DNA from 2 places in the Peribacillus sp. TH14 genome. Region 2 is predicted to be linked to the other one. Evidence: predicted binding sites of a transcription regulator. Region 2 holds the regulator's gene; the other holds the start of a gene.
The links. The regulator LexA, encoded in region 2, represses DNA repair genes until DNA is damaged. The targets are predictions, from matches to a motif close to CGAACATATGTTCG.

Region 1: the regulator LexA is predicted to act here: its motif matches at 14,636-14,649, upstream of addB (helicase-exonuclease AddAB subunit AddB).

The regions. Positions count from the first base shown of each region.
Region 1 covers NZ_JAEKEK010000001.1:689,312-705,450, reverse strand. The annotation lists gene JFU50_RS03560 (TetR/AcrR family transcriptional regulator) at 63-638, shown strand; gene yhfH (protein YhfH) at 820-948, opposite strand; gene JFU50_RS03550 (MBL fold metallo-hydrolase) at 1,121-1,855, shown strand; gene JFU50_RS03545 (lipoate--protein ligase) at 1,901-2,890, shown strand; gene JFU50_RS03540 (fatty acid--CoA ligase family protein) at 3,070-4,614, shown strand; gene JFU50_RS03535 (HD domain-containing protein) at 4,791-5,318, shown strand; gene JFU50_RS03530 (SCO family protein) at 5,412-5,999, opposite strand; gene JFU50_RS03525 (M48 family metallopeptidase) at 6,205-7,470, shown strand; gene JFU50_RS03520 (YitT family protein) at 7,625-8,434, shown strand; gene JFU50_RS03515 (IDEAL domain-containing protein) at 8,507-8,743, opposite strand; gene JFU50_RS03510 (competence protein ComK) at 9,096-9,659, shown strand; gene JFU50_RS03505 (TetR family transcriptional regulator) at 10,053-10,637, shown strand; gene JFU50_RS03500 (DMT family transporter) at 10,717-11,052, shown strand; gene JFU50_RS03495 (DMT family transporter) at 11,052-11,369, shown strand; gene JFU50_RS31725 (hypothetical protein) at 11,719-11,850, shown strand; gene JFU50_RS03490 (hypothetical protein) at 12,703-13,077, opposite strand; gene JFU50_RS03485 (TVP38/TMEM64 family protein) at 13,372-13,986, shown strand; gene lepB (signal peptidase I) at 14,025-14,588, shown strand; gene addB (helicase-exonuclease AddAB subunit AddB) at 14,779-16,139, shown strand, end outside.
Region 2 covers NZ_JAEKEK010000001.1:5,748,128-5,764,266, forward strand. The annotation lists gene JFU50_RS27565 (RrF2 family transcriptional regulator) at 12-431, opposite strand; partial or broken gene JFU50_RS27570 (MsnO8 family LLM class oxidoreductase) at 740-1,300, shown strand; gene JFU50_RS27575 (2-hydroxyacid dehydrogenase) at 1,920-2,906, opposite strand; gene JFU50_RS27580 (MFS transporter) at 2,928-4,226, opposite strand; gene JFU50_RS30495 (hypothetical protein) at 4,533-4,682, opposite strand; gene JFU50_RS27585 (GTP cyclohydrolase II) at 5,064-5,825, shown strand; gene JFU50_RS27590 (hypothetical protein) at 6,017-6,178, shown strand; gene JFU50_RS27595 (hypothetical protein) at 6,674-6,829, opposite strand; gene JFU50_RS27600 (hypothetical protein) at 7,038-7,235, opposite strand; gene JFU50_RS27605 (YneF family protein) at 7,607-7,822, opposite strand; gene sirA (sporulation inhibitor of replication protein SirA) at 7,907-8,353, opposite strand; gene tkt (transketolase) at 8,643-10,646, opposite strand; gene JFU50_RS27620 (DUF896 domain-containing protein) at 10,880-11,113, opposite strand; gene JFU50_RS27625 (YneB family resolvase-like protein) at 11,178-11,834, opposite strand; gene yneA (cell division suppressor protein YneA) at 11,854-12,165, opposite strand; gene lexA (transcriptional repressor LexA) at 12,321-12,944, shown strand; gene JFU50_RS27640 (hypothetical protein) at 13,753-14,040, shown strand; gene JFU50_RS27645 (esterase/lipase family protein) at 14,299-15,831, opposite strand.

The DNA of each region.
Region 1 (16,139 bases), 5.1 Mb from region 2:
TTGGTAAGATATTATTGAACTTATTGACTATTCTGTTCGTTTGGTCGGAATTGAGGTGGAAAATGTCTGTTGATCGTAAAAAATTAATTTTAGAAGCCGCGACCAAGTCTTTTTCCCTTTTTGGATACAAGGCAACGACAATGGATCAAGTGGCTAAAATTGCCAATGTCGGAAAAGGAACAATCTATACCTTTTATAAAAATAAAGAAGAGCTTTTTAAAGAAATTGTTCAGCGGATGATAGAGGAAATGAAATATGAGGCTGAACAATCCCTGGATGATCAATTCTCCTTTTTTGAAAATCTTCATCGAGCTGTTTATCGTATTTTGGAGTTTAGACAGGAACATCAATTATCTTTAAAACTTCTTCAGGAAGAACGGGAAATTGGCACACCGGCTGTTCAGGAAATGGTTAATGAAATGGAAGAAGCTATTGTTTCCTATATTAAAGAAAAACTTAAATCAGCGATTGATAAAGGCTATATTCAGCCTTGTGATCCAGAAATAACAGCTTTCCTCATGTTAAAAATGTACCTTGCCCTTATTTTCGATTGGGAGAGGAATCATGAACCATTAGGAAAAGAAGAAATTGCTGAGCTATTCAAAATATATTTATTTAAAGGATTATCTGTTACTTGATAATTCTATTTTTTTGCTTATATGACCTGAAACAGCACATTCAAATTGAAGGAAATATAAAAAGACGATCCAATTAATTGGATCGTCTTTTTATATTTGGGGATAGGTCCAGTCGCGAAACTGGAACTTTATATGGGATCATCCTGCTAATTGGGAAGCGGATGGTGAAACACGTAAACTATTACTTTACAGAAAGGCAATGATCACAGTGGTTTCCATAACATTCGTGCTGTTCTTCAATCTTTTTTCCGCATTCCGTGCATTGTTTAGGAGGCAGGTTTTTAAAGAACTCAACGCTACTTTGAATCATGAACATCATCTCCTGAATTTTTTATTAATTTCTTTTCTATAGTATTCATTGTATTATAACAGAATCACTGTGTCAATGTATGTTTTATAACATGGGTAAAAAAGATGAAAATAGGGGAAGAATAGTTTATATTAATGGGGAAGTCATTGTGAGAAAAAAGGAGTGCCTAAGCATGAAAATCACCGTAATTGGTTGTTGGGGCGGATATCCAGCTAAAAATGAGGCAAGTTCTGGCTATTTGCTTGAATATGAAGATTTTCGCATTCTGCTTGATTGCGGTAGCGGTGTTCTATCACAGCTACAAAATCATATGAAGCCGGAGGAACTCAGTGCGGTAGTATTATCCCACTATCATCCAGATCACGTAGCGGATGTAGGTGTCCTGCAACACGCTGCGCTAATTCAGCAAATACTGGGCAGCGAAAAAAGGACTATTCCTATTTATGGTCATGATTTAGATGCAACCGAATTTGAAAAGTTAACCTATAAAGATATAACAAAGGGGATTGCCTACTCTGCTGATGAGCCTTTAACCATCGGTCCATGCAAATTTACTTTTATGAAAACAAAACATCCAGTTCCATGCTTTGCAATGAGAATAGAGGCTGAAAATCATTCGATTGTATATACAGGGGACAGCTCTTATATGGATGAGTTGGCTGATTTCGCCAAGGATGCAAATGTTTTATTATGTGAAAGCAACTTTTACAGTAATATGGAAGGCTCAAAGGCCGGTCATATGACAGCTAGGGAAGCGGGCATACTTGCTGATAAGGCAGACGTCCAGCTTTTACTCTTAACTCATCTTCCACATTATGGTGATCTGAATCAACTGAAAAAAGAAGCATCAGAGGTATTCAAACGGGAAATTGCAGTAGCGAAAAGCAATCTCGAATTTCAACTATAAATGAATCATCAGGGGTATGAATGAAGTCGACAAGGGGGAACAACGGTGCTTTTTATTGATAACAAAGGAATCACAGATCCACAGATTAATCTGGCTATTGAAGAGTATGCACTCAAACACTTAAATATAGATGAAACCTATCTTTTATTCTATATTAATCGTCCTTCAATCATCATAGGGAGAAATCAAAATACGATTGAAGAAATTAATGCCGATTATGTTGAAGATAACGGTATTACTGTTGTCAGACGTCTTTCCGGGGGTGGAGCGGTTTATCATGATTTAGGAAATCTCAATTTCAGTTTCATCACGAAAGATGATGGGGACAGCTTCCATAATTTTAAGAAATTCACTCAACCTGTGGTAGAAACGCTTGAAAAACTAGGAATTCATGCTGAATTAAGTGGACGTAATGATATTCTTGCTGAAGGAAAGAAAATCTCTGGCAACGCGATGTTTTCAACGAAGGGCAGGATGTTCAGTCATGGGACATTGTTGTTTCAATCAGAAATGGACCATATTGTTTCCGCTTTAAAAGTGAAAAAAGATAAAATTGAGTCAAAAGGGATTAAATCAATTAGAAGCCGTGTCGGTAATATCGCTGATTTTCTAAAAAAACCGATGACTGTTGAGGAATTCCGTTCTTTCCTTCTGAAAAATATTTTTAAAGATAGTGGAGAAGTTACGGAGTATGTTTTAACAGAAGAAGATTGGGATAAGATTCATAAAATCTCAGAGGAAAGGTATCAAAACTGGGAGTGGAACTACGGAAAATCACCTAAATTCAACTTGCAAAACTCACATAGGTTCCCGGCTGGGTCTGTTGATATCCGTCTTGAAGTGAATAGGGGAATCATTGAGAACTGTAAAATTTACGGTGACTTCTTTGGAGTTGGCGAAGTTATTGACATAGAACAAAAGCTTACTGGAACTCGTTATGAAAAAGAATCTATCAGCTCGGTATTAGTTGAAATAGATGTTCGACATTATTTTGGCAATGTAACAAAAGATGAGATAGTAGCTTTAATATATTAATTTTGAAAAGCCGTCCGAGCCTATAAGGACGGCTTTTGTGTCTAATAATGACATTAATTGCTTGAATTTGGATAAAAATGTTGCTGTAATCATTTACTTTTAATATAATAAAACTGTATTTAGTTTGAGCTAAAAATGAATGATTATTCATTCATGCTTTTTACAGGGGAGGGAGAACGATGAATTTATCTGAACAGCTTCATCAAACGTCTTTAAGAAAGGCTGATAAGCCAGCTTATTATTTTATGGATCAATCCACTTCATATGGAGAATTGGATGAAGCCGTAACAAAGTTTGCAGACGAACTACATAAGCTTGGTATTTCAACTGGTGATAATGTTGCGTTGGTTTTAGGCAATTCTCCACATTTTATTATTTCGTTGTATGGGGCTTTACGAGCAGGGGCGACCGTAATACCAGTAAATCCAATTTACACACCTGATGAAATTGGGTACATCCTGAATAATGGCGATGTAAAGGTCGTTGTAGCTTTAGATAAGCTTTTACCCTTATTAGAGAATATGAACCCCATTCTTTCAAGTGTTGAACAATATGTAATTTGTGAAACGCAACCGGCTAATGGGGATATAAGTAAACTGAATATTTACCCTAAAATGAAATCGTTTACAGAGATGCTGAAAAAGGGGGATGTCCACTTTTTAGGACCGAGACTGGATCCTGAAGATACGGCAATCATTCTATATACTTCTGGGACCACTGGAAAACCAAAAGGGGCCATGCTCTCACATACAAATATTTACTCCAATGCACATGATGTCGGCGAATATTTAAAAATCACGGAAAATGACCGTGTTGTTACGACACTGCCAATGTTTCATGTTTTCAGTTTAACAGTCGTTGTGAATGCTCCATTGTTGAGCGGAGGTACACTGTTAATTGTCCCGCAATTTAGTCCAAAGGAAATATTCAGGCTAATCAAAAAATTTAATGCGACTGTTTTTGCTGGCGTACCAACAATGTATAATTTCCTTTTCCAATATCCAGATGGTAAAGAAGAAGATTTGAATTCGTTACGAATATGTATTTCAGGTGGGTCTGCCATGCCGGTTTCGCTGCTGGAATCCTTTGAACAGAAATTTAATATTATTGTTTCAGAAGGTTACGGCTTGTCTGAAGCATCACCTGTCACATGCTTTAACCCTTTGGATCGTCCAAGGAAGGCCGGATCAATCGGAACATCAATCCTTCATGTTGAAAACAAAGTCGTAAATGAGCTTGATGAAGAAGTGCCTGTCAATGGAGTGGGCGAATTGATTGTCAGAGGTCCGAATGTAATGAAAGGGTATTACAAAATGCCGGAAGAGTCGGCTGCTGTTTTAAAAAACGGCTGGCTATATACTGGTGACCTAGCCCGGATGGATGAAGAAGGCTACTTTTTTATTGTAGATCGTAAAAAGGAATTAATCATTGTTGGTGGTTATAATGTCTATCCGCGTGAAGTCGAAGAGGTTCTATACGCCCATCCTGAAGTGGTTGAAGCCGCAGCGATAGGCGTGCCGGATCCTAATCAAGGTGAAGTCGTTCAATGCTTCGTGGTGAAAAAAAATAATGCATTGACCGAGGAAGAATTACTTGCTTATTGTTTAGAACATTTAGCTAAATATAAGGTCCCAACAAAAATTGAGTTCTTAGATGAACTTCCAAAAAATACGACAGGAAAAATTTTACGTCGTTCCTTGAAAACTCATGTAACTCAAAACTAAATATGATTTGTATCTAAGGAGATTATTGCCTATCACATGCAATAGTCTCCTTTTTGTACAAGCAAAGTGTATCGCCATGCATAAAGTATATAGTGGGGAGCTTAAAGTCTTGATTCTTATTTCAAAAAGAGTTATGATTGTCATTAAAAATTTCACTACATGTAAGGAGGGGTAAGATGAGAGATGTAGAGCTTTTAGATATTTTTACACATCCTATTGCTCAAAAATACTTGAACAGATCAGGCCTTGCACATGCGATTGCCGTTGCCTATCATGCGTTTCACCTAGCAAACGAATATAACGTAGATCCTGATATTGCTGCCAAAGCTGGTCTTTTGCATGATATGGGTCATTTCACCTGGTATCGCAATGGGAAATGGGATTATGACTTGTACAAACAAAATGATATCCATCCTATTAAAGGTGCAGAAAGAGCGCATAAACTGTTAATCCGGCTTGGAGAAAATCCGGTTAAAGCCAAGACTATTTCCCTCGCCATTTTATTTCACACCGATTCATTTTTACCTTCAAATGATATTATTCGAACACCGCTTCAGCAAGTCGTCAAATGGGCCGACGAAAAAGATGAAGAAGAAGGTGGAAAACACCATTATCGCAAAATTGATTTCCAACGTGCAAAGGAAAGCATAATCCAACTAGACAAACTCATTGATGAGGAACAAAGAAAAAGGCTATCATCCTGAAAATATACGGTGATAGCTTTTTTTGTGATTAAAAACAGGAGTTCTATATGGAGTATGAAAGGGTTACTACTCAAGAGGGTGTTTTTTTCGCAATTAATCGACTTCTTTCAAAATAGCTTTATACACTGCCTCTTTATCGAAATCAAATTCACCCATTCCAAAAACTTTGACGACACGATTTTCAACATCGAGCAAATAGGTTGCGGTAGTATGGACAAATTCGCCGGTTCCTGAATCTCGAAAAAGAAAATCAAATTGGTCAGTTAGCTTTTTGGTATCTTCGGGTGAACCTCGTAATATCTCCCAGCCATCCGTTTTATTTACTTCAAAGGTATTTGCATACGCATCTATTTTTTCAGCTGAATCCTTTTCCGGATTAAAAGTGATAGTTAAAAACTCCACTTTACTTCCAAAAATATTTTTCTTAACTAATTGATCTCGAATATTTTGCATTTGAAATGTGGTATTTGGACATAAATCTGGACAATCAATATACATAAACTCCAATAGCCGGACTTTAGGTTCTAATTCAGAGAAGCTGAATGTTTCACCCTCTTGTGTTTTCATCACTATATCATCTGGAAAATACATTTTTGACTGACGGTATTCTGTAAAATAAAAGATACCTGATCCAATGCCCATCACTAATAAAATTGTAAAAATAATATAAATTTTTTTCATCTTTGTTGGTCACCCCAAGTCTTTATAATTATCTATCTTCACTATACAGGACTGAATTCTAAACAATGGAATGAAAACGGGCGAAATGATGAAGATTATTTGAACATTTATTGTCATTATATGATATGGAGACGGAAATACGGTTCTAACCTGTCCATTTTGGATTAAACTATAAGAGGTAGGTTAGATTTAAAGGAGGGTCGTAATGGTTAGGAAATGGGCAGGAAGAGCAGTTCTTTTATATATACTTTTTGTAGCAGTGATGTATTGGTATATTTTCTATGGGGCAGATACCTCTATTCCCCAAGTATTACGTGGTACTGCAGCAGATCCTGCAACATTTCTGAATGCAAGGGAACTAAAGCTTAGCGAAGAGTATTCAGGGTTGCGGAATTTTCTTTTTTTCGTTTCGACTCCATATGAATGGCTAATGTATTTTTTTGTTTTATTATTTGGGTTTTCAAAAGCATTTGAAAAATCGGCTTTGGGGACCTCTAAATGGAAAGTGATCCAAACAGGTATTTATTTATTTTGGCTTTCGGTGGTTTCTTATCTAGCGCTGTTTCCAATCAGTTTCATTGGTTACAGGATGAGTAAAAGTTACCATATCAGTACCCAGAGTTTCTCTTCGTGGATGAAGGATGAAGTCATCGATTTTTGGGTGAACTTTGGGATGATGTTCATCATCGTTTCAGTTTTATATTGGTTAATGAAGAAAAGTGTGAAGAAGTGGTGGCTCTACGCTTGGTTGTTGTCGATTCCATTTTCATTGTTCCTGATGTTTTTACAGCCTGTATTGATTGATCCGCTGTATAATGAATTTTATCCACTGAAAAATAAAGAATTAGAAACGGAAATATTGGCACTTGCCGCACAGGCAGAAATTCCGGCGGAACATGTATATGAAGTAAATATGGCAGAAAAGACAAATGCCTTGAATGCATATGTAACTGGAATAGGTTCGAACTCAAGAATTGTTCTTTGGGATACGATCTTGAACAAACTAGAAGAAGATGAAATACTTTTTATCATGGCACATGAAATGGCTCATTATGTTGAAAAGCATATATATATTGGTATAGCAGGTTATTTAGGAATGACTTTAGTTGGTTTGTGGCTGACATCGAAAATCATGAATTACTTTATTAGACGTTGGGGCCACATGTTAAAAATACATTCGGTTGATAGCATCTCTTCACTTCCATTATTTCTCTTAATTACGGCTGTATTACTGTTTGCCTCCAGTCCGCTTTCCAATTATGTTTCCAGATATCAAGAAACAAGGGCTGACCGTTATGCTATTGAAATGACTGGTGATAAAGAATCGGCAATCACAACGTTCCAGGAACTCACGAGGGCGGGGTTGAGTCAGGTGAATCCCCCATTACTAGTTAAATGGCTGCGTTATTCCCATCCAACGATGCTTGAGCGGATTTCTACTGTTGAAAATGATGATACAAAGGATTATTGAAAGCCAGCTGAAAATCAGCTGGCTTTTTTACTTGCCTTATTTCGGGGAAAGTGGAAGTTTGTAGTTTGTTTTCAGAAAAAACTTTTAATTTATAAATCTTAGGTTCTCTACTATAATAAATTAAATTCCCAGTTGGTTTATAAGGAGATCAGTTATGTATAATGTACTTTTCATCATTATAGGCTCAGTGCTTGTTGCATTAGCCTACAATCTATTTTTGATTCCTCATTTAATTTTGAGCAGCGGACTTAGTGGGCTTGCGATTATGTTAGGAATCATTACCCCAGTTAACACAGGGATATTGAATTTCCTGTTAAATCTGCCACTGTTGATTCTGGGATATATAAAATTAGGAAGACGTTTTATCACATATACGATATTATCAGTTGTCGTAATATCTGTCAGTTTGTATATCATTCCGATTCATGGAGTGTCCACTGAACCAATTCTGTCTTCTTTATTTGGAGGAATCATTTCGGGGGTTGGTATCGGTATCATCTTCCGTGCTTCAGGATCTTCCGGCGGATTTGATATCATTGCAATGCTTTTGGCTAAGAAAAGCGACTTTCCACTTGGTTCATTACTATCGGTGATGAATGCAGTTGTGGTTGTTATCTCAGGGTTCATCTTTGGTTGGGATGCCGCATTATATACATTGATTTCAATATATGCAGCAGGAAAAGTGATCGATACAATTCATTCTAATCACATTAAATTAACATTAATGATTGTTACGAAACAGAGTGACGAATTGAAAGAGAAGCTTCTTACCAACTTATATCGGGGAATTACTGTCATGGATGGTGAAGGTGCATACTCCGGAGAAAAGAGTAAAGTTATGATGACCGTCATTACTCGTTATCAATTAACCGATGTAAAAGCTATGATAAAAGAAGTGGATCCGAATGCTTTTGTAAATATAACTGAAACAGCCGAGGTCATGGGGATGTTTCATAAAGAATGATAAAGAAATAGAAAAGCCTCCCGACATTTGGGGAGGCTTTTTGATTATTTAGCTATTTTTAATCAAACATTTTTAATTTCCAAACTGTTTTAGCAAAATGTTCATTTCAGAACTTAGTTTTAGGAATAAAGGTTTGTCTTTAGTATCTAACGCTTCATCAATTTGTTTCGCAAGGATATTCTTTTTGGTATTAAGGACGGATTCTAGAATAATCATATCAATTAACATTTCCTGAACTACAGCATCGTTTTTCATTTCGCTCATTGATAAGGACTTCACTGACTCTGAATAAGATTTTTCATTTTTCAAAGTAACCACCCCTGACCCTTTTTATTAGTATATGGATTTAAGTGGATAAAATCAACAGAAAATTTAAAATATTTGGAAATGTGTCGTTTAGATGACGAAATGACCACGTTTAAAAAGAATTTTTAATTTTTTGTGAACTTGCTTATAACCTATTCTAATTGTGCTATTATAGTGAGGAATTTAACACATATTAACTAACTGTCCTATATTCTATAGCCATATGAGGTATTAGGGAGGGGGACAGGGTAAAAGGTTTGATCGAAATCTTAGCTGTTTTCTCAGTAGAGGGAAAATAATAACCAAATGCTGAAAGTTACACTTTTTAATGCAGTGAGGAAGAGGTGGTTGTAAGTTGAAGGAAAGTTGTCAGGGAATTATCGAAGAATATGAAATCACTCCCTATACTTTAATGGTAATGCCAATCAATTATGGAAGTAAAATATACGCCCAAATCGTTGAATTGGAGGACGAGTTCATTTCCCCTTTCAAACCTTTGGAAATTGTCAAGAAAAGCTGTGAGTACTTTGGATCGAGTTATGAGGGACGAAAGGATGGAACGAAACAGCTTATAAATATCACTCATAAAGCACCGATCGCGATTGACCCAACTAGTTCAATTTTCTTCTTTCCGACTACATCTCCCTTACGTCCTCAATGCATCTGGTTATCTCATGAGCATGTGGTATCCTATGATCGCGTAGATTCAAAACATACAAAGGTTACATTCCGAAATAAACAAACCATCGATATAGAAGTATCATGCAGTTCTTTTGAAAACCAGCTGCATCGGACATCTTTTTTAAAAACTAAACTAATTCAAAGGATTGAGGAAACAAAGAGGAAGTCTTTCTATTTGTTCACCGATGCAAATGGGGGAAAAGCTTCAGAGATGATGTCAAAGTATAATCCACGCTAGCTAATTATGTTAAGCAAAGCATTTGCAAGAAGTGTTGATTTGTATCAATCATGTTATTAAAACCTCAAAAAGCGAACTTCCTAAGAGGAGGTTCGCCTATTCTAATTTAAGCAGGTATATAAACTGCCCTAAATTAAAAACCTGCCTTACAAAACTGTAAGACAGGCGTCATTTAGATAGATGTGCCGTAATAAGTATATCTCCTATAATGAAATCAATGGAAAGATATATTTTACAATGATATGAAAAATCCATCAACCTTTTCGCTGAATCAGGAATTGAGCATCCTTTTATATGCATTCGATTGTGGAAAACATCATAACCTTTTTGACATTTCATTAGTATTAATATATAATGAATGACAGTCATTCATTCACGAAGGAGGTTCATAATATGGCAAGCAGTCCTGATGGAAAATATGAAAAAATTTTAAAGGCCGCCATTGATGTCATCCCTGAAAAAGGCCTTGATAAGACTTCCATTTCAGATATCGTAAAAAAGGCTGGAGTGGCACAAGGTACTTTTTATTTATATTTCTCTTCAAAAAAGGCTTTAATACCAGCTATTGCAGATAACCTTCTTACCATTACTTTAGAAGGAATTAAGGAAAAGATTCAAACGGAAGAAAACTTTTGGGACGTCTTGGAAGTTGTGATTGATGAAACCTTTAACGTAACAGATGCACATAAAGATGTTATTGTCCTTTGTTATTCCGGGCTTGCTATAGATTATTCAATGGAGAAATGGGAATCGATATATCAGCCTTATTATTCTTGGCTTGAGGATATAATAGATAATGCCATTAAAAATAACCAGATAATCAGTGACATTAATGTTAAATGGACGGCTAGAATGATTATAAACCTTATTGAAAATTCAGCTGAACGATTTTTTATAAGTCATGAGCAAGATGATACCCTCGAAGTATTTAAGGGTGAGATATTTAACTTTTTAAAAAGAGCGTTATTTAGAACATAAATAAGTTATTGGATCTTTTCCAATACTTTTTATTTCATTAAAAATGACTGACATTCATTCAGTAAGAGAGGTGATTAATATGAGTTGGTTATTAGTGCTTGTTGCTGGTATTTTAGAAGTAGTTTGGGCATCAGGACTTAAGTATGCAGATTCCTTTTTAGATTGGGTAATCACCTTTCTTTTAATTGCAGTAAGTTTCATTTTACTCATTCGTTCTTATAAAACGATTCCTGTAGCCGCGGCTTATACTGTATTCGTAGGAATTGGAACTGTAGGCACATATATCGCGGGGGTATTTTTAGGTGAATCTTACTCTTTTGGACAAATTTTCTTTCTAATGATTCTTTTATCAGGAATTATCGGAATGAAGACATTCACTAAAAAAGATAATGAGAAAACAAGAGGTGAGCATTAATGGCTTGGGGATTATTATTAATAGCTGGTCTTGAGGAAGTCATTGCTACGATTGCAATGAAATACATGGATGGTACAAGAAAAAAATGGCCTATATACGTGATGACGATCGGCTTTTTACTCTCATTTTACTGTCTTTCTAAAGCTATGCAAGTACTTTCTGCTGGAGTTGCTTATGGAGTATGGACTGGCATTGGTAGTGTAGGAATCACTTTAGTCGGTATATTATGGTTTAAAGAACGATTTGTTTTTTCTCAATTTATATCACTTGGTCTTATTTTAATAGGGGTCATTGGTTTAAAGATGACATCATCGTAATAACAATTGAAAATAAAGTGAAAAACGTCATTGGAATAGAATGACAAACAAGAGGTGATAATATAGCTAGGTTCTATTTTTTATTAGAGGAATGTTAGAGATTGGCATTTTATAAGTAAAGAAGAAATGATAAAAACGGCATGGGTCATGTTAATAATGGCAATATTAGCATAAATTGGCGGTGTGATTTCATTGAAACTTACAGATGGCTTTACAAAATTTAACCAACGATTTCTTGTCTTTTTTCGCCGGAATTAGCTTTTATTTATTATCTGTGGCCATACAAACTCTTCCTGTAGGATAGGCTTATGCCATCTGGACTGGTATTGGTTCAGATGGCATAAGCGTTTTGAGTGGAATGCTTTTTTTCAAAAAAATAAAAAATATTAAACGAATTATACTTATTAGTGGTATAGGCATCAGTATAATGGATGTCAATTGTTTCATGATATTAAAGAAAATGATTTTGTTATACTTATAATTTAGTACTCTTTTATTTTTTAAGAGGATTTGTTCGAAATGGTGGCGTTGTAAAACTACCTTGCGAAATTCACGATTGCATGACGAGTCCTTTCATACACCAAGATGCTGTTTGAATCTGATATTCATTTTAAATGGGGGATATTTATATGCCCCCATTTAAAATGAATATTTGGTAAGGGGTATAAAGAGAGGGACATCCCTTTCCAAACAATACGTATATACTTCGTTTATCTGCCATTTTAATATCTCTTATACTTATGTTGTTAGTTGTTAACAATAGGGGACTTGTGAGACATCGTAGACAGAAGATGACCAATCTTTTTTTCAAGAGACCCACCATACGATCAAAACATGCCCTTTTTGAAAAAATCCAGTCAGAAATGCTTCTTTATAACGCACCAGATGGATTTACATAGTTATGGAATAAAGGTGTTAATCCTTTAAATCTTCTGGAGTCATTTTCTTTAACAATATTGTTATTATCATGGAGAACCTTTTTAACCATAATTAAGGTGTTTATATTGACTAAAAGTTATGAAGCAATTGGAGTGAGTGATATACAGATACTTCTTCTGAAGAGTTTGAGCCTATAACACTATTTTTCCAAGAAAAATATAGCCAACAGCGTTCCATTAACCCCTTATATATCTCTCTACGAATTTCTTTGAATGTAAATATTCACATTCATATATAGGAATAAACAACCCCTAGTAAGTGCATGAAGTTTCTGAAATGAATAATAAAACCTTTTCAGATAAAGGGAGGAGATCCTTTTAAATAATGTGAAAAAAGTAGCCCATCATTTAAATTATTATAACTTTCAATAGGCGGTTTTAAACAAATACATCCCCTAAACTTCCTTGGATCGTTGACTTCTTTCGAAAAAGTAATTACACAATAAGTCTTCGGTTTTGTTGCGAAGGCGAGGATTGAAATAATTATGATGTTCCTCGTATCCTTTATATAAAAAACAATACATCGTAAAGGATTCATCGCGTTTAATTTCACTTACCTTAATATTCTCCTTGCGCAAATAGCGCCGCACCTCGGCAAGCTCTTCCTGAACGGCTTTTAAAACATGTTCCACTAGTTCTGAATAGGGCCTTTTTAATTTAAACGGACTTATTTCGATGACCTTGAGATCCCGGTTTAAGACTGTAATCACCATAGGAAGGTAGATGGCTTTTTCAATCATATTTCGGTCATCCTCTGGAATACGGGTCATCATGACCGCTCCTTTCTAAAAAAGCAGGTTTCCATATTAATATGTATGCTTCGTAAAAATAAGAACATATGTTCCATAATCCATCTTAATGGATTATCAGTTGATATGCAAGCGGTTTGTTGGAATGATGAAATTTTTGTTAATAAGATTATGTTTTCCTGAGATAGGGAAAGTATGATTATATATGGATAATAATTCTTGCAATTTTTCAGAGGAAAGTGATATATCTAAAATAGAACAGCTTTTTAATAAGTTTATGCTGCTTTAATAGTCGGCATGTCGAGGGAGATAATTATGGACTTGGATACTATACGTGAGTGGTTTACACTTGATAATATATCGGCACTTATTCAGCAATATCGCTCATTCGGTCCAATCCCGGGAATTTTGCTACCGATGCTGGAAGCTTTTTTGCCCTTTTTACCCTTAGTAGTGTTTGTACTCGCTAACGCAACGGCTTTTGGTCTCTGGTGGGGTTTTTTATTTTCTTGGATTGGGGCGGTAGCGGGAGCATTTCTGATCTTTTTAGTTATTAGAAGATATGGTCAAATGAGGCTTTTTCGACTTTTGCAGAAACATAAACAGGTGCAAAGGCTAATGGTTTGGGTAGAAAATCATGGATTCGGACCGCTGTTTATACTGCTCTGCTTCCCTTTTACACCATCGGCTATTGTGAACATAGTGGCGGGTCTTTCAAAGGTCAGCCCGTTGCAATATGGACTAGCTGTCATAGGAGGGAAAGCGGTGATGATCTTTACGATTAGCTTCGTAGGTTATGATCTTGTATCGCTTATTCATAAGCCTGTGCGTACAATCATCATAGGTATTGTCATTTTTATCTTATGGTATGTAGGAAAAAGACTGGAAGTCCGGCTAAATAAAAGCATGAAGAGAGAAGAAGGGAAATAAGTATTAGAATATAAATGCAGCAGTAGGGGTTGAAATAGATGGAAAAAACAAACAGAAATTCTTTATCCGACTGGGTAAAAGCAGCCATGATTGCTTTTGTTATTTACATCTTAATCCGTACATTTTTCTTTTCAAGCTATGATGTTGAAGGGGAGTCGATGCAGCCGACACTTGAAGAAGGTAACAAACTTGTTGTGAATAAAATTAATTATCAAATCAGGGATATCAGCCGATTTGACATAATTGTTTTTCATGCGAATTCACACGAAGATTATGTTAAACGAGTTATAGGGATTGCAGGTGACCGTATTCGTTACAAGGATGATTGGCTTTATGTAAATGGTGAGAAAGTGAATGAGCCTTATCTTGAGAAGTTTAAGGAGGGGTTCCCGGGGCAGAACTTTACGGGTGATTTTACATTAAAAGAAATCACTGATACGACCACTGTCCCAGATGGCAAGCTGTTTGTCATGGGGGATAATCGTCTTGAAAGTGCGGACAGCCGCCACTTTGGTTACATACCAGTTGAAAATGTAGTTGGTAAAGTTGATGTGCGATATTGGCCAATCAAAGAATTTAATTTGCAGTTTAAAGGTGAATGATTGCGGAAGCCCGAAATTATTGAGGGCTTTTTCTTTTGATTAAAACACGAACGTACGATTGGTATTTTTATTAAGGAAACGGTAAAATAATAGGAAACAAATCGTAACTGGAAACAGAAACCAGGTCAAAAAGACGGCAGTATTTCTGGTATGATAGATCTAGATATTATGTTGTATAAGGGGGAAAAAGATGTCACTACGTTTTTTACTAGGAAGATCGGGTGCAGGGAAAACTTCGAATGTTTTGGACGAAATTCGCTCCAGATTGGATAAGGACCCCGAAGGCAATCCAATAATTTACCTCGTTCCTGATCAGATGACGTTTCTATCGGAATATAAATTAATTAAAACGCCAGGCCTCGCTGGAATGATACGGACACAGGTATTCAGTTTTAGTAGGCTAGCTTGGCGCGTTCTGCAGGAAACTGGAGGAATGAGCCGTCTTCATTTGGACAGTGTTGGCGTTAATATGTTGATACGAAAGATTATGGATGATAAAAAAGAAGATTTGAAAATGTTTCGCCGATCTGCTGATAAGCAGGGATTCATTGCTCAAATGGAACAAATACTGGCTGAATTCAAGCAATATTGCATCCAACCGGATGACATTCAAAACTATTTGACCGAAACATCACCGGGAGGCAATGGAATTCAGGATAAACTACATGACCTTGAACTGGTTTATCAGGCTTTTGAGGATGAAATGATTGGAAAATATTTAGATTCTGAAGACTATTTTACTTTACTTATAGAAAAAATGTCAGAGTCTTCATATATAAGAGACGCGGATATATACATCGATGGTTTTTACAGTTTGACACCACAGGAATTATTGATTGTAGAAGAAATGATGAAGCTGTGCAAGAGTGTAACAATTGCGTTGACATTAGATCAGCCCTACAGACAATATGCGCCTGATGATCTGCAGCTTTTCAGGCAAACAGGGAATCTGTATCATCAGCTTTATCAAGCGGGATTAAGGGCTGGAATTCCAATAGCAGAAGATCGCATCCTAAACGGTACAGCAAGGTTTGGTGGGAGTCCGGGGCTGAATCATCTGGAAACCTATTTTGCCCAACGTCCTGCGCGAACTTTTGAGAACCCCTCTGAAGTAACGATTGCTCAGGCAGTTAACCGCAGGGCTGAAATTGAAGGGGTCGCCCGGAACATCTTGACACTTGTCAGACAAAAACAGCACCGCTTTCGGGATATTGCGATTTTAGTTCGCAATGGAGAAGCATACGAAGATATTTTACAAACAGTTTTTCGGGATTATCAAATTCCACTGTTCGTGGATTCAAAACGAACTATGCTCAATCATCCCCTGATTGAACTGATTCGATCGACATTGGAGATCATAAATGGCTATTGGCGTTATGAACCAGTATTTCGGGCAATCAAAACGGAGCTACTATTCCCGCTTCAAAAAAGCCACGACCGAATGCGTGAGCAGGTAGATAAGCTTGAAAATTATGTGCTTGCTCGTGGGATTAAAGGAGGTAAGTGGACTTCTAAAGATCGATGGACCTACCGCCGCTTCCGTGGACTAGA
Region 2 (16,139 bases):
CTAAATCAATATCAAGGACATTGTTTAATTTTTTCCAAAAAAGTGCTAAGGGTAATATTCTCTAAATATTTTTCAAAATATAATTCAGCTTCATCGAATATTTGATCCATAACCATCTGGGTATTAGACGATATAACACATTTTTTTTTCGGATCACCTGTACACCAATTTGGTTTCAGGGTTCCATGTGAGACTGCAATATAAATATCAGCCAAACTTATCTCTTGAGGGTTACAGTCAAGAATATAGCCGCCGCCCACACCTTCTTTTGTCTTAACAAATCCATTATTTCGTAAGCAACTCATCATTTTACGTATTCTAGCTGAGTTTGTACAAACGTTTTCTGCGATAGACTCACTGCTTGCCATATGATCTGGTAAATATGCTAAATAGACTAAACTATGCACAGCTATTGTAAAATCACTATTCACTTTTTTCGCATCCTCCTCAAGAAGATTACTGTAATTTTAATATTTACAGTTAACTATGTCAACTAAAAAACTCACTAATGATTATCTCTATTTTATGCCTAACTTTATTTTATCAGGTTTTTATTTAATCAAATCGTTTTTTTTGAAACAATAAGAACAACTGTTAGAATGTTTTTTTGTTTCGGGGGCTAAATGAGTAACACCCTTCCATCCTCCGTAACATCAAGTTTTTTTATAGAAAGAAGTTGAATTTATTGAGTGACTCTAATAATATTCGTTCGAAACGAATAAAAGATATTCCCTTTTCCATGCGATCTTTCTCCCATTGTACTTGGAGGAAATCCTGCTCAATCTTAAAGAAATACACTTAATCTTGCAAGACATGTGAGAACTTAGGGTATAATCGTTTCTGGCTGGCTGAACATCATAATATGCCCTTTATCGCTTGTTCCGCTACATCGGTAGTGATTGGACATGTAGCAGCAGGTACTTCAAAGATTCGTGTAGGTTCAGGAGGAATTATGCTCCATTAGTTATTGCAGAACAATTTGGAACGCTCGAATCCTTGTTTCCTGGTCGAATTGATTTGGGACTTGGGCGAGCTCCTGGTACTGATCAACGTACTGCATATGCTCTAAGACGTGTCCGTCAAATTAATGGTCAAGAGTTTTCAGAACAACTGGCAGCGTAATCCAGCTTTAGCTTCTGAAAAAATGTATGTAAAAGCTATACCGGGAAATGGCTTAAACATTCCGATTTGGTTATTTGGCTCTAGCGGCTTCAGTTCGCAACTAGCTAGGATGCTTGGATTGACTTTTGCGTTTGCAAGCCATTTTTCCCCTGAAGGAACACTCCCTGATCTAGAGATATAAGCTTTTTTCTCAATATCCGCAACTATTACGAATAACTAATGATGGAATTAGAGAATTTGTCTACTACGTATTTCATTCTTTTCATTGATCATCTCCTTCGAAATCTTCTATGTTATTTTTGAGAATAATGCTTGATGCAACAGACAAACCTACTCTTATTAATTTCGTTTAATCAATGATTAATATTGCCCTCATGCAAAAAAAATACACCATTAATAAATCATGGTGTATAAGCAAATATCTTCTTTTAATGCTTTACTACAATTATTTACCTACTAGAATAGATTAGTAGCTGGAAGGTTCCTCTGTCCAATCAGAAAAAATCATTTTATAACACCATCTAAAGTCTTCTCATTATTTGCTGATTTATCGATTTTTTCAAGGTGGACCAATTTGTTCCAACATTCGAGAAACTTAGAAAAACAGTATTTCTCATTAATCATTACCGCGATCCTTACATGTAATAAAGAGCCGGGAAGATCGTTTAAAACGATGCGTAATAAATTGGATATATTTCAAAAATCCCAAGTGGCCTAATAGATTGGATAATAAATGGTATGAGAGATACCTGTGAGGACATCTCCTATTTCCATTTTGGTGCCTTGCACCAATTTTACTATTTAAGTGACTGAAGTCCTTTCAATTCAGGAACGACATTCACTATCTCCCTTCCTGTAACCGCTGCTACAAGGTTCTTCGCCGCTAGCATAGCCATATCATATCGTGTTTGATGAGTAGCTGAACCTATATGCGGCAGTGTTACCACGTTTGGCATGGTTAAGAGCGGATTGTCAGGCGCTACGGGTTCCTGATCAAATACATCCAAACCAGCTGCAAGGATTTCCTTATTTTGCAGTGCTTCGATTAGGGCCTTTTCGTCCACCGTCTGGCCGCGTGATGTATTAATAAAGATTGCAGATTTTTTCATCAGTGCGAATTGCTCCCGTCCTATTAGCTTCTTCGTCTCAGGGGTATAAGGAACCATTAAAAGAACGAAATCTGATTCCCGCAAAAGGTGCTCTAGAGAGGCATAGGTTGCACATACCGTTTCCTCTACTTCTGGTTTTCTTCGCCGGTTATGATACAAAATCTCCATGTTAAAACCGAATTTCCCTCGTCTTGCAATAGATTCTCCAATCCTACCCATACCTATGATGCCCAATGTTTTTCCATGAACATCAACGCCAAAGAGGGGTTCATCGCCTTTACTTCCCCACTTGCCGTCCTTTACAAGCTTGTCCAGTTCCGGAAGGCGGCGGGCTGCTGAGAGCATTAAGGCTAAAGCTAAATCGGCCACGGTTTCATCGAGCACATCCGGTGTATTCGTACCGATTACGTTTCTCTTTTTCATTGCCTCTAGATCATAGTTGTTATAGCCTACTGAGATATTGCTGACAGCCTTTAGGTTTGGTGCATGGTCCAGAAATTCATCATCAATTTTTTCCCCGGTGATGAGCAGTCCGTCAGCATCGGAAATTTGCTTTAACAGCTGGCTTCGGGTAATCGGTTCAGGGCCATTCCATTTTTCACACTGGCAATACTGCGAAATATATGCTTCCACCTCAGCCGGTACTTGTCTTGCTATATACACTTTTGGAATCAATTTATGTCCTCCTTCGTTACACTATTCTTGAATAGGATGTTTTACAATAAACCAATAACAGATTGCGGCGCATCCGGCGATTAAACCGCCAGATATAAAGGCAAGGGAGTAAGATCCAGTTGCATCCACAATCATGCCTGCCACAACGGGGGAAAAGGCTCCACCAAAATAACCGCCAAAATTCTGAATGGCACCTACGGAAGCAACCATAGAAGGAGGGGCAATGTCACCAGCAAGTGCCCACGCACTACCTGTAATGGCAGAAATAAAACAAAGAGCAAGGGTCAGTAATGTTAAGGTAATAGCGAGTCCTTTGACAAGCGGAACTGCACATACAACAATGGCGGCCGAGATGGCACATATACTAATTAAGGCACGCTTTGCTTTAATAGGTGTAGTAATTCCCTTGTCCACCCATTTTTTAGTAAGATATCCTCCGAAAATATTACCAAAGATTCCGCCAAGCCAGGGGATACCAGCATATATACCCATTTCTTTTAGTGAGACATGATGGACATCGAACAAATAAAGGGGCAAGAAGACAAGGAAAATATTCCAGATCCAGATGGTACAGAAGAAGCCCAGAATCATTCCCCATACGCTTCGATATTTAAATAACGAACCCCATTTGATTTTTGATGATTGAATGCCTTGCTCCACTCCACCTCCTTCCGACTTAATGTATTCAAATTCCTCCTTGGATAGTCTTTGACTTTTTTCAGGATTTTTATAAAAAATCACAAAACCGATCGCGAATATAATGCCGATCACACCAGTTATATAAAACAGTGCTCTCCACCCAAAAGTCACCATAATGAAAACGAGCAGTGGCGGTGCAATGGCTGGGCCCCATTTGGACGAAGAATCCCAAATTCCAGTCGCCAAGCCTCGTTCCTTTTTAGGGAACCAATACGATGTGATCTTAGCCATCGTCGGAAAACAAGGTGCTTCACCTACTCCAAGTAAAATCCGTACAGCAATAAATGAACTCATTTTATGAACAGCTCCCGTTAAAATGGTCGCACCACTCCACCAAATAAGCGCGATTGTATACACCTTTTTGGTACCGAACCGATCGATCAGCCAGCCGGAAGGAAGCTGCATTAATGCATAACTCCAAGAAAAAAAGGTTCCCAATAACCCGATTTCGGTTACGCTTAGTCCGAGTTCTTTCATCATTTCAGGAGCTGCAATGGAGAGGTTAGCCCGATCTAGATAGTTTATTATTCCTCCGATCAATAACCAGATGACGACGGTCCAGCGAAATTTCCGGCCAATATTTAATGGCTTTTCTTGCTTTGTTTCTATTCTTGCTTCCATACCTTATCCCTCCTTGATATTTAAAACGCCATAATTGGCAGCGCTTCCAAAATAAGAAAAAGCCAGAGCTAACGCTTGGATAATATGTATATACAAGGAGGTTTTTGTTTTATAATATAAAACCCGGTTTTGGAATTGCGACAAAAAATAAACGAATAATTCTTTTTATTCTGTAAAATATCGTATTATGATGATGGATGATTGTCAATCTTTATTCTTATTTTTAGGATTATATTCCCAGAAAAGATTTTATATCAATGGGGAATTGATCGCCCATTTTTACTTTAAGTGATAATTGTTTATAAACTAACTAAAATCACAATCCATTTCACCTCTAGATACTTTCTCTACTACCGGTAGGGCATAGCCTGGATAAGAAAAAGGCATGATTAGAGCATATACCGTAAGGGAAACTGTCATGGAAATGTCTGAAATAGGATCCTTCACTCCGCGCAAAAGTCGGAAGGATTCAAAGCTCAAAGAAGATCATCTCTCTCTAATTGTAAAAGAGTGGCCATAGTAAATCCATGGATGTATTATTATTCCGAAATAAGCATTCTTTGCAAAATTAAACTACATGTCTGAACACGTAGCATAGGTGTTCTTTCTATTTCTCAGCCCCGTGGGTTTATTTCAACTTGTAGATGATGCCTATATGCTCAAACAATTCGGAAAGAAAGCATCCAAAAACCTTTTAAACGGTTAGATTATTCTTTCCTGCCTCTTATTAAAACAAAAGATTCACAAAAGAATGGATTGGGTACAATATGAACAGAACTGTTAAGCGTAGTATAAATTGCCCAAAATAATATTTTGAAGCATCAGGAGGAAGTTTATATGATTAATGAAAAAGTGGCTTTGATATTAGAAGATAAAATTAACGTTATTAAAAGTGGTGAAAAATCCATTTATTTAGTAGGCCCTATCAAATTACCCGTTAACTTAGAAGGCGAAACAACCATATTCCAATGGTATTGCTGGTTACGTTGTGAGAATATGGCAGGTCATTTTTGTGATGACGGCTCTTATAATACGGAAAAGATCATTGAAACTTTGGCCTCTTCCAATTTAGCGGAAATGCAGCAATCCAGTGTGTTACTGTATGGAGATTTTCAGCATTCTGCCGATGCCCTTATCCGTATGCATAGTATTTGCCATACTGGCGATATTTTTGGCAGCAAACGGTGTGATTGTGGATTTCAATTAAAGCAGGCTATGAAAATGATTGCGGCTCAAGGAACCGGTGCTTTATTTTATTTAGCGAATCACGAAGGAAGAGGCATCGGCTTATTTAGTAAAGCCATGGCTTATGTTCTGCAAGAAAATGGATTGGATACGGTGGAAGCGAACTTGGAGCTTGGGTTTGTTGATGATGCTCGTAACTATGATGACGCCATTCGAGTGTTAAAAAAACTGCGGTCCAATTCAGTGACTCTTATCACCAACAATCCGAGAAAATTAGCAGCCCTTCAAAAGTCAGGTGCCAATGTTGCAGGGAGAGTTCCGTTATGGGGAGATATCTCCGAGTATAATGAAAAGTATTTAGAAACTAAAGTCGTACGTTCCGGTCATTTAAAAGATGTATATCTAAATGAGTGACTGATTTTTATATGAAATTGGCTGTACTAATGAATGGCAAAACCGTTTCAAATCCCCTTGATGTATATGTCATTGTGATTGTTTACCGAATTGTTGGAATCAGAGTCTAGCAATGAAGACCGTACTTAATATTTCTCGTGCAAAGATCGATAATGGGATTGGAATCAGTCCCATAAAAATTGTAGCAAATCGTGAAAATTCAGAGATTCCTTGTCATTATTATCTTTATTAAAAATGGGATTGCCGACCAAATTGTTGAAACTGCAACTGTCCCAAAGACAGCAGCGTTTCTTCTGTTAGCGAGATGTTTTGAAAAACGATTGAGGCATTCATCCCAATCAAGGCTGCAATGATACCAATGGGTAATTACAAGGAAACCCGCATACATTCTTGCTTTCTTAGCCTTACCATCATCTTGTGTTGAAGCTATTGCCTGGATAATATTTTTGAGTTGCAAAGATGAAATCGATATTAGCTATAGTCCAAATAAGGAACTAGCTTTCTTCAGTGTGAATGGCAGGGTTGCAGGCGAGACTTCCCCCCTGACTAGAGGTTTAAGACCGTGTTTTTTCATTTTGCGGATTAATGTCTTATAGTAACGCCCAATACCTTGCAGCCTTGCGAATACTCCCTTCCCGCTGAATCATGCTCTCATTTAGCTTTTTCTCCACAGACTTAAATAAGTTTCTTTGGGCATCTCATTTTTTAAGAATTTTGATAGACTGACAACCGTATGTTGTTTTGCTAGGCAACTTGAGTGTAAATACAGTTGATGAAATTTGGATTATTTTAGGATTAACTAATTTTAAATTGAGACTGAAAGCATGAAATGCAACCTGTAACTCCCCCTAAAGTGAAATGGTTACACTTATAGGTTTACTTTCATCAGTTAGTAGACATCCCTTGCATGAGGTTGGCTTAACAATGGTTGCTCCTTCATTAATAATAATTTTCAGTTTCTTAAAAGTTGTATCACTATCTCCATTTACATTGTCTAAAGCCACATGAGACACCCCTGTGTAGGATAAAAAATAAATATTAGTGGTATCACTATCATCGAATTATTCCTTCTTGATCCTTTCGTATTTAATTAAGATTAGGACTGATCAAAACCATTCTTTCCTTGCCCTTTACCATTAACTAAGATAAATGTTTCTCGTACATTCTCTGACCGCAAACCTTTAATCTCCATTGACCTCAGTCCACAGCCTACTAGTATGGCTTTGTTTCTAGTTTCCAGATAGTTTTTTTATAGAAAGAGGCCTCCATCGTCGCCTCCATTTCTTTAGCAGTGAAACCCTTCAACAATTTCCGTGGTACTTTTGGAGCTTCAACCTTTGTCGCAACGTTTACCTTTATATATTCCTCTCGCTCACACCAACTCAAAAATGCCTTAATCATCTTAAACATAGAAACGATACTTTGAGGTTGTAACCTGCTTTTTGTTTCACCCTTATATATGCCTTTAAGTCATGAGTAGTTATACTTTCTAATTCAGTAATAGCTCTTTTACAGGAAATTCTTCAACTGTTTAATTTCTTGCTTTTTGTTCTTCAAGATTTTCTCGGTAAACCCTTTCTTGGCATAATCCACGAACAACACAAAAAAACCCCTCTCTCTGATTTAGTTTCAGTCAGAGAAAGAGGTTTCGAATTAGTCTGATAAAAGATAAAGCAAAAACAATAGCCATTTATGATGAAAGTTTCACTCTATAAGGTAGTTTATGATTTGCTTATCTTATAATTGCTATCAATCAATTGATAAACCCTAAAGTTAAAGGTTTACTTTGTTTGTTGTTTATTCATGGCGCTCATCATTTGATTAATTTTCTTTTGGGATGGTTTCATACCCATTTGCATCATCATCATTTTCAACATTTGTTCGTTAATTGGCGGATTTTTCTTTAAGTAATCCATCATGTATTTACGAGCGATGAAAAATCCCAGCACTACTCCAGCAATCAATGCCAGTACGCCAACTAGAATGTAAACCCACATACTATTTCCTCCTTCATGTTGTCTAACATCAGTGTACTAGACCAAAGGTTATTATACAATACCCGCTACTGAAAAGTCCCCCATTTAGACAAATTTTCTTTCTTTTATCGGTTTTAACCAACCATATTTTTCGTGTTCAAAATCAATGGCCAGAAAACTCGCTTCGTATTTGCGAATACATTCAAAGAATGCTGTCTCCGCTTCATAGTCTCCATCAGCTTTAAGGGTAATAGAATCATCATGGATGGTTAATACTGCTTTGCTTGATCCACTCGTTTTTTCTAGATAGTATTTTCCATTCTGAGACCAAAAATTCATCTTTTTTTGCAAACGCTGTTCAATGGCTACCTGCAATTGGATAATAGGGACTGTCTTGGTGACAAATTCGATTTGTTTTTGCAAAATACTCTTCAGTCTGCCCCTTGCTTGAATATACTCCAAAAACAAATTGAAAAATAGCTTTTCTCTTCCATAATAATGATGGGCAAATTCATCTTCGATTAAAAAATTTGATAGGTTCTCATTAGCCAATGCCTCCTAGCATTCCTATTTTGGAAACCAGAACATTTTTATTTTTCGATAACCCGCCATTATTTTCTATATTATAATGGCTACTCCCCTTTAATTGACATATTTAAACGAAAATTATTTATTCTTATTATATATTGACAAACCAACAAGATATGTTGTTTGCTGGAGAAATATTTTTCTTTTTTTGTCGAATAGAAGATTTACCGTAAATAATGGGCACTTTCAACATGCTTTAAGAAGATTCGATAAAAAAACTGACACCAAACTAGTTTGGTGTCAGTTCCGAATTTTATTTAAGCATTTCTTTCACACGAGCAACTACATTTTCTACAGTGAATCCGAACTCTTGCATGATCTTACCACCTGGTGCAGAGGCACCGAAATGATTAATTGCCAAGATTTCGCCTTCATCGCCAGTATAACGATCCCAACCAAACGGTGAAGCCACTTCGATTGCTAGACGTTTCTTAACAGCCGGGTTGATTACACTTTGTTTATATTCTTTAGATTGAGTTTCGAAACGATCCCATGATGGCATGCTGATAACAGAAACTTCAATTCCTTCTGATGCTAATGCTTTCTGTGCTTCAACAGCCAGGTTTACTTCAGAGCCAGTCGCAAGAAGTAATGCATCCGCTTCATCTTTATTAGAAGCAGATATAATGTAAGCCCCTTTTGAAACACCTTCATAAGCAGTTTCAGAAGTGTTTTTTATCGTTGGCAATCCTTGACGTGTTAGAACAAGGGCAGTCGGTTTGTTAGTTGACTCCATCGCCACTTTCCAAGCTGCTGCTGTTTCATTACCATCAGCCGGACGGATTACCCCAAGGTTCGGCATTGCCCGCAATGAAGCTAATTGTTCAATAGGCTCATGTGTCGGTCCGTCTTCCCCTACAGCAATACTGTCATGAGTAAATACATACGTAACAGGAAGACCCATCAATGCTGCCATACGTATAGCTGGGCGTAAATAATCAGAGAATACGAAGAAAGTTCCGCCATACACTTTTAAACCACCATGAAGGGTCATCCCATTCAAAGCTGCTCCCATAGCGAATTCACGAACACCGAACCAAATGTTACGTCCACTATAATTACCCGGTAATAGATCTGTCTCACCTTTAATGGCTGTATTATTAGATCCGGCTAAATCTGCTGAACCACCAATAAAGCTAGGAACCTTTTTGGCAATCGCATTTAGGACTTCTCCACTTGAAGCTCGGGAAGCTAATGTTTTTCCTTCTTCGTAGACCGGAATTTCCTGGTCCCACTCCAGAGGTAATTCACCTTTTATAGCCAGCACTAATTGTTCAGCTAACTCAGGATGTGCTTCTTTGTAATTTTTAAACAGTTCGTTCCAAGCTTCTTCTTTTTTACTGCCTGCTTCGACGCAAGCTTCATTAAAGTGGGAGTACACTTCTTCAGGAACATAGAAATCCTCTTCAAATGTCCATTTGTATGCTTCCTTAGTCAGTTTCAACTCATCTGCACCAAGCGGCGCACCATGAACAGCAGACTTACCAGAACGGTTTGGTGAACCATAACCGATTACGGTTTTCACTTCTATTAATGTTGGACGTGCATCGTCAGTCTTTGCTTCTTCAATTGCCTTCGCAATTTCCTGAAGATCGTTTCCATCTTCTACGCGCAGATATTGCCAGCCATACGATTTGAAACGGTTAGCTACACTTTCACTAAATGATTGGCTTAAATCGCCGTCAAGTGAAATATCGTTTGAATCATATAAAACAACAAGTCTTCCAAGCTGAAGATGTCCAGCTAATGAAGCGGCTTCTGCAGATACGCCTTCCATTAAATCTCCATCTCCACAAATGCTATATGTATAATGATCAACCACATTATAAGAATCACGGTTGTAACTTTCAGCCAAGTGACGTTCTGCCATCGCCATCCCTACTGCCATTGCAATCCCTTGTCCTAGTGGTCCTGTGGTCGCATCAACTCCAGCTGTATGACCGAACTCCGGATGTCCAGGAGTTTTGCTACCCCATTGGCGGAAATTCTTCAAATCATCGATGGATAAGCCATACCCTGACAAATGAAGAAGGCTGTATAACAGCATAGATCCATGACCAGCAGAAAGAACAAAACGGTCTCTATTAAACCAATCAGGGTTTTTAGGGTTATGATTCATATATTCAGTCCAAAGTTTATACGCCATCGGGGCTGCACCCATTGGCATTCCCGGATGACCAGAATTAGCCTTTTCAATTGCATCAATCGATAATGTACGAATTGTATTGATAGAAAGTGCATCTAATTTATCTAACATATTGTAAAACATCCCTTCCTGTAATGTACCTCTTTATATTATAGTGACCTGCTTAATATCACAACTAAAATCACTAAATCCTTCCCCAATATTTCAATTTTCTAGTAACTAGAGAAGTCCACTATTTAGGTTAAGCTAAAAAGGAGAATACATACATGAATGCATTCTCCTTTTAATTCTAAAGACCATAAGAAGGCCCGCCAATGAAAAGTTCCATCAGATAGCCCCATTCATTAATGTAAGTTTCTTTTTTCCTTTATATTTTTAATTTTTTGAGGTGTGACATCATTTCCTTCCGGATCAACAACTTTCACATTTTCCAGCGTATCGGACATAGAACGTCTGAATGTTTCCAAGTACTCACTTCTCAATTGGGTTTGCTCTTTAGACTCAACTTCTGTTAAGCCTTCTGCCTTAGCCTTTTTAGAAAGTTCATTAATACGGGCTAGTTTTTCTTTTGATAGCATAATTTCGCTCCTTCTAATGTACGGATATTGACATCGTATTAAAAAAAAAGCGAAATTACAAGTTCTATGATTGACTTTCAGGTGTATTCTGTTGATATTCAAGAAAGCGCCTGTGAACTGTAGCTTTGGATACATTATAGCCAAAGCCCCTTAACGTGGCTGCGATTTCTGCAAACGTCAATCCATTTACCCGAAGTTTAACAATTTCTTCAATAGGTATCTCCTTACGGTCTCTTCCAGTAGAATTACTCTGGTTTTGAAGGTTTTTTTGAGGGCGATATCCCTTTTCCACTGCTCGTAACATCCCGCGTTTAATTTTTAAATTATGTAGTTTCCTTTGATATTCTTCTACAATGCCGACTATTTGGATAACCATAGCATCTGAATCCGATAGCTCAAGTTCCCCATCATGGGAAAGTGTATAGATTTTAACGCCTTCTTTAAGAACAACATGAAACAGAGCAATTTTTGCATTTCCTCTGCCTAGTCTCGTTTCGTCTTGAATTAATAGAACTTCAGCCTCTTTAGTTTTAAATAGATCCAGCATGTCAAAAATACCATCACGGTTTAATTCGTAACCGCTTGCTTGCTCTTTTATAATAGATACTACATCCATATCCATTTTCTCAGCCAATTTGACTAATTCATCTTCCTGCCTAGCTAACGATGTTTCCTGCGACTCTTTTTCCGTACTTACTCTACAATAAATTACTGCTTTCATAATACCCTACCTTTACTACTTACTGCTGACTGGCCAAATTCTGAACAAGCTTTTCACTTTTAACCGGAATGACGATGACTTGACCAGGTTTAATTGAATCTGCACTGACTTCGTTGTGCTCTTCTATCCAACCAATGAATTCTTTTTTTGTCAAATCAGCTTCTTCATATTTTTCTGCAATCTCCCATAAGGTATCACCTTCATTTACTTCTATTGAAAGAAAATTATTTTTTTGATTTTTGTCTAATGTGCAGGAGAATAAAATTGAAAAGATAAATACTGATCCCGCTAATAGAATCGTATAAATATAATTTTTGTACAACTTTTTCATAAATATCCCTCCAAGGCGAATGTTCGTTCGTATCTTATACCCAGATTATAGTACGAACGTTTGTTTCAGTCAACAACAAAATTCGAACTTATGTTTGTATAGAAATAGGGGCCATGCTATAATAAAGCAAAGAACTTTGGAGAAGAGGTGCACATATGACTAAACTATCAAAACGGCAGCAAGATATTCTTGATTTCATTAAAGAAGAGGTTCGCCAAAAAGGGTATCCACCTTCCGTAAGAGAGATTGGCGAAGCAGTGGGACTTGCATCAAGTTCAACGGTACATGGACATTTATCTCGTTTGGAAAGTAAAGGACTAATCAGACGTGATCCTACTAAGCCGAGGGCCATTGAAATCTTAAACATAGAGGAAGCCAACACTATACCTAAGACTAATGTCGTTAACGTGCCGTTGCTTGGGAAAGTAACAGCAGGCATGCCGATAACCGCCATTGAGAACATAGAAGAATACTTCCCACTTCCCGAAAGTATGGTTCCTCATGATGATCATGTATTCATGCTCGAAATCATGGGAGAAAGTATGATTGAAGCAGGAATTCATGATGGGGATTATGTCATCGTGAAACAACAGAGCAATGCCAATAATGGAGATATCGTAGTAGCCATGACTGAAGATGATGAAGCCACGGTAAAACGATTCTTTAAGGAACCGGATTACATACGGCTTCAGCCTGAAAATTCAAATATGGAACCAATTATTTTAAGAGGTGTCACGATACTTGGAAAAGTAATAGGCCTGTATAGACAAATACACTAAAAGCGCTAACTGCGCTTTTTTTGTTTGTCTAATTTATGTCCCATATTCCATCAATATGCATATGGAAGACTATGTTTTTGTGAATTTTTTATTTTTTAGTAGAAATCGTTTTTAATAGGAGTATCTACTTTTTCTCTTTAATCTATCAAGCGATCTTTGACTTCATATTTCAGTTAACAGTACCTATGTATTAAAAAGGCAAAATACCTCGTTTCGATCTTTCAGTACGGATGAAAGTGCTTAAGGAAAGTTTTTACTCATAAAACCAAATCTTGCTCCCTACTCATTTTTTTACTGCTCTCCTACTTCTACTGTAGTTAAACGTTTAATAACTGTCCAAAAGGTGTATCGGGCAATCTTTAAATCTTTAAGAGTAAAGACGGTGAAAAAGGATGATTTATGAGATAATTGAACGTTCTGTAGGTGAACTAGCTCAAGTAAACGGGGAAAGGAAAGACTGTCCAGAAACTCACTTCCGAAAAATACTCAAGTCGGAGACGTATTGACTTTTGAAGGTATTACTATCGAGGTATCCTAGGAAGAACAATATAAATAAAGAAAAGAAATGGATGGTTTAATGGAAGAACTTTGGGATGACTTACATCAAAAAAAACTTTGAATCCACCATTATGTAATGGATTCAAAGTTTTTTATTTTGAACCATGAAAAACCCTCAAACCAAGTCAAATCAAGAGCATTTAAACATTCCTCTTAATCGGTCTAAATCTTAAGGTATAAATACTTTATTGATGGTAAAAATTAATTAAATAAACCTTCCTTTACTTTCTCGTGAAAGTGGTGTTATTATTTGGATTTCCCAACCATCCATACAAACTTTTGGGATGCAGTAATAGCCATCCCAACTATCATAATCTTGACTCAAATTTTGAAGATCATGTTTCATATCCCTCCAAAATTCATACCTACAATTGCTATAGTTCTAGGATTAATCATTTCCATTTTCATTAGCCATCGTCATCACTTTGTAGCAGGCATTTTCATGGGCTGGTTCTATGGTTACGCAAGCATAGGCAATTATGCTGCGCTCAAAACTGCCATTTTGTCATATAGAGATTCTAATCAAAATAAGGATTAAGTAAACAGCGGTTTGCAGCTTTTTCTGCAGATGCAAATATTCTTAAACCTTATTCTCCTTTTGAATTCAAGTTTAAGCTACATAGTTAATTCCTAAAAATACACACATCGAATTGTTTTATTAACAAATTTTCCTAAGTAGAAATCTTTAAATAAAATAAAGAGAGCCTTATTGCTTCTGCATAACGCTCTTCTCCCTGTATCCCCTAAACAAGATGCCCTCTCAATAAAGAGAGGGCTATTTCCTAATTTTTTTATTCTATTTTTCAATATAGACTGAGCGAATCAAAGTACGAGTTCTTTCAGTACCATCTATATTTTTTTCTTTTACATCAATCGTTATATTATAAACACCTGATTTAGGCACTTCTGGAAAGGCACCCGAAAAATTCTCTGTATCAATTTCTTTTATTGAGCTATTTTTAGCAATTTCATTTCCATCTTCATCAATAAGATGAACAGTAAAGGTGGTGCTAGTTGACTTATATTTATTTTTCATCGGAGTCTTTATTAAGAATTTTGCATCCTTTTGTTTTACTTTCCCGGACATACTTAATGTAATGGGATCCATTTCATTAAATTGTGCTGTTAACAGGAATGCATCTTTTGGTGACTTAGTCTTCATTCGTACCTTCCAGTTTCCAACTTCAAGGCTATTTCTTTTAAATGTTTGGATAGTTGCACCAGAAAAAAAGGATGATTTATTCTCAGTAGAGATTACTTGTAAGGAGGGTAAATATGTTTGATCAGATGGAGAAATTAATTCCACCTCTACATCATCTGAGGCTGTGTATATCGTTACATTACCAGAGGTTGGTTCATTAACATTGAAGGTTTGCTCGATCCAGGCATGTTGTTGCAGCATTCCTCCATGAACTGTTTGAGAAATATCAGTTTTAATAATCTCATCTTGAACTTGTTGTGTTGACTTAGTATTTAAACTTGGAACTCCAGCAATTGAATCACTTCTTAAGTATGGTTCAATTCTTGAAAAGACAGCAGAACCTATGCGTATGTTGTCGTGATCTAAGTTTGGATCAGTAAACAAATGGAAAGCATAAGGTAATTTTGCACTCCATACATTTACTAGACCATCATTTTCTCCATAAGAAGATAAATATTGTCCTCCCATTGATAAAGCGGAAAGAGCTGGACCTCTATTCATTCCTGTAGCGGTGTAATACTTATTTTTTCGAGAGTTTACATGGTTATCTGTGACTGAACGAAATTCTGCCATTTTTCCTACTTGCAAAGAGTATGTTCCATCATCTTTTTGACCAAGCAACGAACCCAGCCAACCCGCATACCAGCTATAAACTAAATCAGCTAAGTTAGAACCATGATGAGGAGAAGCCAGAGTTATAACCCTTCCAACATAAAGATGTGCTCCATAGTGAACAAGGGCTGCTTGAGTGTCTGGCCCTCCCTTACTATGAGCTATAATATTAACTTTTCTTCCCCCAAAATGGTTACTGATATCAGCAAGTTTTGATGCTAAAAGCCTACCATTAGTATATTGGCTTACTGAACCATTTCCAGCCGCATCATAGAGCTGAACAAAAACAGTTTGGTAACCCGCTTCATATGCTTTTGTATACATATCATTTACACCATGATATTCCGTTTCTCCGTACCAGCTAGTTGAACTCCCATTTTTTCCTTGAACAAATACGATTGGTGGTTTATTTACATCTAGATTAGGTGGGATATCTCCTAGAAACCAATCCCCTGGTGTGAAAGTTTCAGATGGCGGCTTTAATTTCCCTGCCGAGGTAATGTTTGGCTTAACCATAACTAATATTGTTGAAATGAGGACTAGAAAAACGATATATTTAATTAAATTTCTTTTCAATTATTTTCTCCTCCTAGACCTTTTTTTGTATTTTCCGAATATCCAAAACCTCCTTTTCTCATTTTACAAGTCTTTATTAAGTCTATATTTGTGCTTTAGCAATCTATTACCTGCAATCTTTCTAAAAATGAGTGAAAAAAACTAGAGATGCTTCAACAATGTAGAGATAAAGTATGACTAGTATATCTATATCTTATTAATAAACATAGGTCCATCTCATTCAAGAGGTACTCTCATAAATAAAATCT